2 regions of the Rhodococcus sp. RS1C4 genome follow, and region 1 is predicted to be linked to the other one. Evidence: riboswitches for the same ligand, from Rfam matches in the RefSeq annotation. Region 1 holds a riboswitch; the other holds the start of a gene.
The links. Region 1 has a riboswitch for thiamine pyrophosphate ahead of CH289_RS16555 (TenA family protein). Riboswitches for the same ligand answer to the same signal wherever they lie in the genome.

Region 1 (3,724 bases):
CCCCTCCTACGATCTACCGGCGTTCGCCAACGTACCAACTCCCCGTCGGCGCGGATCGTCGTTCATGTCCGCGACGTTCTTTATGCTGAGCCGTATGACGCGGGTTCGGATCTACGCTGGTGCAGCGTGCGGGCTTGCCGCCGTCCTCCTGTCCGGGTGCAGCACGCAGTCGTCGGGGAACGCAACGGCGCCGCTCGCGACGGTGGACACCGATCCGCCGTCGGTGATCCGGACGACCACACCCCCGGCCACGACAACTCCCGCGCAGACGACCACTCTGCGGTCGACCACTCTGCCGACGACGAACTCGACCACCACGCCCGCAGTCGCCGACCCCGCTCGTTACGAGGGGCTCAGCGGTTTCTACTACTTCACCTCCCCTACCGGGAAATTCGAATGCGCCGTGTTCATCACCGATGCGTCGGTCGCCGGCTGTCACGGCGAGTTCCCGCCCACTGCTCCCCGGGTCGAGGGCAGCGGCGCTCCGGATTCTCGAGTGGCTCCCAACACGATCGAGCTGACGGCCGGCACCGCGGCGCGATTCCTGAGCTCCGGTGACCCTCGGTTCCATCGGTTCGACGCCATCGCCACTCCGCTCCCCTACAGTGAAACGCTCTCGATACCCGGGTCGGGTACGTCGAACGGCATCACGTGCAGGGTCGACGAGCTCGCCGGGGTCTCCTGCACCGACCAGGTAGGGCATGGTTTCACCGTGTCCGACACGGCGTTCGAGTTGAAGTGACCGGTGTGTTTCGCAGTGCGAACGACCGGGCATAAGCTGACAGCCGTACGGCGAGACCGCCGCACGATCATCTGTCGCGGCCGAGAGCACTGAGCTCTCCGACCGGGAAGGAGTTTTCCCGATGTCCACCACGCCGACTCGACGCAACGCCAAAGTCATAGGCGTCAGCGTCGCCGCCGCGGTCGGCGGCTTCCTGTTCGGTTTCGACAGCTCCGTGATCAACGGGGCCGTCGACGCCATCGAAGGCCGTTTCTCACTTGGCTCGTTCACCACCGGCTTCGTCGTCGCCATCGCGCTGATCGGGTGCGCCGTCGGCGCCTGGTTCGCGGGCTCGCTCGCCGATCGATGGGGCCGCAAGAAAGTGATGGTGCTGGGCTCGGCCCTGTTCACCATCTCCTCGCTGGGATCGGGCCTCGCCTTCAGCGTCCCCGACCTGATCCTGTGGCGCATCCTCGGCGGCCTCGGTATCGGTATCGCCTCCGTCATCGCGCCCGCCTACATCGCCGAGATCGCTCCCGCGAAATGGCGCGGAAGTCTGGCGTCACTGCAGCAACTCGCCATCACCCTCGGGATTTTCGCCGCCCTTCTCTCCGACGCCCTGCTGCAGGGCGCCGCGGACGGTGCGTCCAACGACCTCTGGCTCGGTCAGGAAGCCTGGCGCTGGATGTTCCTCGTCGGCGTCGTACCGGCCCTGATCTACGGCCTGCTCGCAGTCACCATCCCCGAGTCACCTCGCTACCTCGTCGGCAAGCACCTCGACCAGGAAGCTGCCGACATCCTCGCCAACATCACCGGTGAACTGCATCCCGACGAGCGAGTCCACGAAATCCGCCTCACTCTCCGCAAGGAGGAGAAGGCCTCGTTCGCCGACATCCGCGGCCCTAAGTTCGGGCTCCAGCCGATCGTGTGGGTCGGCATCGTCATGGCCGTCCTGCAACAGTTCGTCGGCATCAACGCGATCTTCTACTACTCGACGACGCTGTGGAAGTCCGTCGGCTTCACCGAGGACCAGTCGTTCACGACGTCGGTCATCACCTCGATCATCAACGTCACGATGACCTTCGTGGCCATTCTGTTCGTCGACCGAATCGGCCGACGCAAACTGCTCCTGGGTGGTTCCGTCGGCATGTTCGTCGGTCTGCTGATGGCAGCGATCTCGTTCTCCCAACAGATCGGCAGTGGCGACGACGTGTCCCTCCCGAGCCCGTGGGGTGCCGTCGCGTTGGTCGGAGCGAACCTGTTCGTGATCTTCTTCGCGGCGACGTGGGGACCCATCATGTGGGTTCTTCTCGGCGAGATGTTCCCCAACCGTATGCGCGCCGTCGCCCTCGGAATCGGAACCGCCGCGAACTGGCTGGCCAATTTCGCTGTCACACTTGCCTTCCCGCCGCTCACCCAAGCGATCGGCCTGTGGGCGATCTACGGATTCTTCGCCGTCATGGCGGCAGTCTCGTTCTTCTTCGTCAAATCGAAGATTCCCGAGACCAACGGCAAGGAGCTCGAGGACATGCAGTAACGGATCGCCGACGAGAGTGCTAGGGTCGGCGATGTTCTGACACGGGGTGCGTCCGTACATGCGGATGCTGAGATCACACCCGTCGAACCTGATGCAGGTAATGCTGACGAAGGGATGTCAAGGCGATGACAACGCCTGTGCACTCGGTGCACTCGGAAAAACCCGGCGATTCCGGTCGCTACACGGATCACCTGTGGGACGCGACGGCGGATCTGCGCGCCGCGATCGACGATCTCGAGTTCCTCGAGCTCCTCGGTGACGGCACGCTTCCGCTGGACGCGTTCCGCACGTACATCGCCCAGGACGAGCTCTACCTGGCCGGATACGCCAAAGCCCTGTCCATCCTGGCGTCGAGAGCGCCGGACACGCAGACCGCGGCGTTCTGGGCATCGTCTGCGGCAGGTGCCGTCGCCGAAGCGTCACTTCATGCGTCGCTGCTGTCCAGCGACGCGCTACCGAGCCCCGGTGCCGAGATCGAACATTCACCGGCGTGCCTCGGCTACGTCTCGTACCTCGTCGCCACCGCCGCGACCGAGCCCTACGTAGTCGCGGCCGCGGCCGTACTTCCGTGCTACTGGATCTATGCCGACGTGGCAGTTCGCTTGTCGCTCGCGGCACGGGAAGTCCTGCAGCGCGACCCCGAACACCCCTATGCACGGTGGGTGTCCACGTACGATTCCGACGAGTTCCGCACGCTCGTCGACGGCGCCCGCGCCCTCGTCGACGACGCGGCTGCTGCGGCGACGGACGTGCAGCGCCACGCCATGACGCAGGCGTTTCGCGTCGCCACCCGGTACGAACTGATGTTCTGGGACACCGCACTTCACCCGACGCCGTGGCCGGTGGCACGATGAAACGTCTCCTCGCCCTTGCGTGCGCCGCGATCTCCGTGGCGGGCTTGACCTCGTGCGCGCAAACGAACGATTCGGACACCATCAGATTCGCGCTCGACTGGACACCCAACACCAATCACACCGGCTTGTACGTCGCCCTCCAGGAGGGCTACTTCGCGGACGCCGGGCTGGACGTAGAGGTGTTGCCGTACAACAACACTTCGTCGGACACCCTCGTCGATTCCGGTAACGCGGAGTTCGGGATCAGCACGCAGAGCTCCACCGTCTTCGCGAAAGCCGCCGGTGCGCAGATCGTTTCGGTGCTCGCCCCCCTGCAACACTGGGCGACGGCAATCGGTGTCCGCGCAGACCGCGACGACATTCCGAGCCCCAAGGCATTGGACGGCAAGGTGTACGCCGGCTTCGGCGACACCGGTGAGCAGGCAGGCCTACGACAGGTTATCCAGAACGACGGTGGTAGAGGCGAGTACGAGACCGTGGTGCTGGGGACGTCGGCGTACGAAGCCGTGTACTCCGGTACCGCGGACTTCACCGTCTCCTATCTCGCATGGGAAGGCATCGAAGCCGAGCACAGCGGGACCCCGATGAAGTACTTCGAGAACACCGACTACG
Region 2 (3,724 bases), on a different contig from region 1:
TGATGCCGACGGACGCCGGTTCCCGTCCAGCGCTGCGGACCCGCGCCTTCACATCTGCGTAATACGCTGCGCCGGAGTCGATATCGTAGGCAACTGCATAGATCGCCTCGGCGTAGCGGGCGGCCAGATCCCGGCCCTGCCCCGACGCGCCCGCCTGGAACAGCACCGGCCGGCCTTGCGGCGAACGAGGGACCGTCAGTGGACCGTCGACCCGGAAATGTTTGCCCGAGTGGTCGATCCGGTTCACCTTGTCCGGATCGGCGTACACGCCGTCACGGTCGAGCACGAGCGCGTCGGCGTCCCACGTGTCCCACAGAGCGAGGGCGACGTCGACGAACTCCTCGGCACGCGCGTATCGCTCACCGCGAGGCGGGATCTCGTCGAAGCCGTGATTGCGTGCCTCGGCGTCGAACATCGAGGTGACGACGTTCCATCCGGCACGTCCGCCGCTGATGTGGTCGAGGGAGGCGAGCAGGCGCGCGGCGTGGAACGGCGTGTAGAACGTGGTGGACACCGTGGTCACCAGACCGATGTGCGTCGTCGCCCGCGCCATCGCCGTCATCGCGGTGATCGGTTCCAGAAACCATGTTCCCGCTCCTGCCGGGTCACGCACCGAGTGGCCGTCGGCGAAGAACACCGCATCGAGCTTGCCGCGCTCCGCCGTTTGTGCGAGCTTCTCGTAGTACCCGATGTCGCCCAGATCCTCGACGCGCGAACGCGGATGTCGCCAGGCGGCGCTGTGGTGACCGCAGTTGTACAGGAAGGCGTTCAGATGCATCATCAGTCCTTGACCAATCCACCGTCCACGACGAGATTCTGGCCGGTCACCGAACGGGACCACGGCGATGCGAAGAACAGCAACGCATCGGCGAACTCCTCGGGCGTCACCACACGCTTCAGTGGAGTGGAGGCGGCGATGAAATCGAAGACCTCCTCCGGCGTCGCGGCGCTCGCGTCGGTGGTGCGCAACAGGCCGCCGGACACCATGTTGACGGTGATGCCGTCGCCGCCGAGGTCGGCCGCAAGCGTCCTGGTCAGGGACAGAAGCGCGGCCTTCGATGCCGTGTAGTCGTGATACGGCACCACCGGGTTCTGAAACAGGTTGGTGCCGACGTTGACGATCCGGCCCGATCCGGCGGCCCGCATACCCGGCACCGCGCGCTGAGTCGTGTTGAGTGCGCCGCGCACTGCGCCTTGGAACTGGGCGTCGAACTGGTCCCAGGAGATGGTGTCCGCCTTGCTGCGCGCGTCACCGTCGAACGAGAAATCGGCGAGAGCATTGTTGACGACGGTGGTCACCGACGTGCCGAAATGCTGCTCGGCTGCGGTGAACAGGGCGTCGACCTGGGCGGGATCGGTGACGTCGGCAGCGACGGCCACACCACCGATCTCCGACGCCAGTGCCTCCGCAGCCTCGCGGCTACGTCGATAGTTGACGACGACGCGTGCTCCCTGCGCAGCGAACGCGCGGGCCACTGCGGTTCCCAGGCCCCGTCCGGCTCCGGTGACGACGACGGTCTGACGATCGAAGTTCATGCGTGTGCCTCTCGCTCGGCGGACACCACGAACGTGAGGATGCACGGACACCCAGATAAAACTTTCGATCCGCGCTGACATCCCTACGCTGGTGTTGACCAGATCAGGTTCGACGGGTGTGTTCTCAGCCGCGTCGGTGCGGCACCCCGTGTCGACTGCACACTGTAGTCCCTTCGCGGGGCGCTACCGTCTATCACTCCGTCTACGGCGATCTATCGAAATTTGTAGAGAGTGATAGATCGCCCTACGGTCGGGCTAGCCGATGACCGCCCATCCGTGTGCCGGCACCGTCGTCCGTCCCCGGTCCACGGAGGCAACACCTGCCAGGACTTCACCGGAGATGCGGTAGTCGACGGTGTCGTCGCCGAGATTGAGCGCGACGTGCAGTGCGTTGTCGCCACTGTGGACCCGATAGAGCATCGCGGTGTTGGCCAGCTCGACGGTCTCGGTTTTCGCAGTGTGCAGCCACGGAGCGCGTCGACGTAGTCCGATCAGTTCCTGGTGCAGGTGGAACGTCGACCATCCCGCCGAATCGAGTTGCTCACGGGTCATGGGGAACTCGGGCCGGACGTCGTCGTCGCCGCCGACGCGCTCCTCCTTGACGCCGCGGAATCCCTGCTCGTCGCCGTAATAGATCATCGGTGTTCCACCAGTGGTGAACAGCGTGACGAGCGCGTGGGGGAGATGCCGTTCGTCGGAGATGGTGCTGGCGATGCGATTGACATCGTGGTTGCCCACGAACGTGGCGGGCACGAAGGTGTCGAGCCACTCGTTGTGGCGACCGAGGGCGTGCGAGAGCTCGAAGAAGTTCTGCTCCGCGATTGCACTCCACGTCGCCTTCCACAGCTCGTACTGGGTCACCGAGTCCAGCGAGCTCCGCTGCACGATCTGTGCGTAGTCACCGTGGATGACCTCGCCGAGGAAATACGCGTCGGGGAACCGTTCGCGGACCCGCGGTAGTACGGTCGCCCAGAACTCCGGCGGCACAGCATATGCCGCATCCAGACGCCATCCGTCGGCGCCGCGGCCGAGCCAGTGTTGCATGACGTCGACGACGTAGTCCTGCACTGCCGCGCTGCTGTGGTCGAGCGCGACGAGTTCGTCGTGACCTTCGAAGTTGCGGTGACGCCCGGAGGCGTCGAGATGAAACCAGGATGCCGCGTCGGAGTCCCCGGCAAGAGCGCTCTGGAACCGTGGAAAGCTCTGCCCCACATGATTGAAGACACCGTCGAGCATGACCCTGATTCCACGGCCGTGCGCTCGGTCGATCAGAGTGTCGAAGTCCTCGTCGGTACCGAGCCGCTCATCGACGCGCAGGTGGTCGACGGTCTCGTACCCGTGGCCTTCCGAGGCGAAGATGGGACCGAGTGCGACACCGGACGCCCCGAGTTCCAGTGCGTAGTCGAGCCATTCGACCACCTTGAGCAACCGATGCTCCTCGGCCAAGGAGGTTCCGTCCCACTCTCGCACCGGCGCACCGGCGAATCCGAGAGGATAGACATGCCACCAGATTGCGTGCTCGACCCAGGACGGACTCATGCGCGCACCACGGATTCGCGGCCGAGTTCGCCGGCACCGGTGTGCCCGGACAAGCTGGTGACCAGATCGAATTCGGCGAGGATGCAGCGTAGTACGTGCTCCACGCCCTCCTGCCCGCCGAGCGCAAGGCCGTACAGGAACGGCCGGCCGAGCAGTACCGCGTCCGCTCCGAGCGCAAGCGCCTTGGCCATGTCCGCACCCGTGCGCACACCGGAGTCGAACAAGACCGTCACCTGGTCACCGACGGCGTCGACGATCGCAGGCAGCGCGTCCAACGATGCTCGTGCGCCGTCGATCTGGCGCCCACCGTGATTGGACACCACGATGCCGTCGACTCCGTGCTCGACGGCCGACCTCGCATCTCCGACGGTGCAGATCCCCTTGAGGACGATCGGACCGTCCCAGTGATCCCGCAGGAACTTCAGCTGACCCCAGTTCAGCCCCGGATTGGGGAACATCTTGGCCCAGTGCATCGCCGCAGCAATGGGATTGGTCTCCACGGGCTGCTCGAGACCGGCCTTGAACGCCGGATCGGTGAGATAGTTCTCGATGCCGAGGTTGGCGAGAAAGGGGAGATAACCGCGGTCGAGGTCCGCCGGACGCCATCCCAGCAGGGTCGTGTCCAGGGTGAGCACGAGCGTCGTGAAGC

Region 2: linked by a shared signal. The riboswitch ahead of CH289_RS07545 (3-oxoacyl-ACP reductase) and the one ahead of CH289_RS16555 (TenA family protein) in region 1 are both predicted to bind thiamine pyrophosphate.

Annotation. Positions count from the first base shown of each region.
Region 1 covers NZ_NOXZ01000032.1:5,609-9,332, reverse strand. Annotated here, with positions in the region: gene CH289_RS16565 (hypothetical protein) at 95-742, shown strand; partial or broken gene CH289_RS16560 (sugar porter family MFS transporter) at 816-2,258, shown strand; TPP riboswitch at 2,291-2,390, shown strand; gene CH289_RS16555 (TenA family protein) at 2,384-3,112, shown strand; gene CH289_RS16550 (ABC transporter substrate-binding protein) at 3,109-3,724, shown strand, end outside.
Region 2 covers NZ_NOXZ01000017.1:183,484-187,207, forward strand. Annotated here, with positions in the region: gene CH289_RS07540 (LLM class flavin-dependent oxidoreductase) at 1-781, opposite strand, end outside; gene CH289_RS07545 (3-oxoacyl-ACP reductase) at 781-1,536, opposite strand; TPP riboswitch at 1,600-1,695, opposite strand; gene CH289_RS07550 (alpha-amylase family glycosyl hydrolase) at 1,792-3,075, opposite strand; gene CH289_RS07555 (alpha-hydroxy-acid oxidizing protein) at 3,072-3,724, opposite strand, start outside.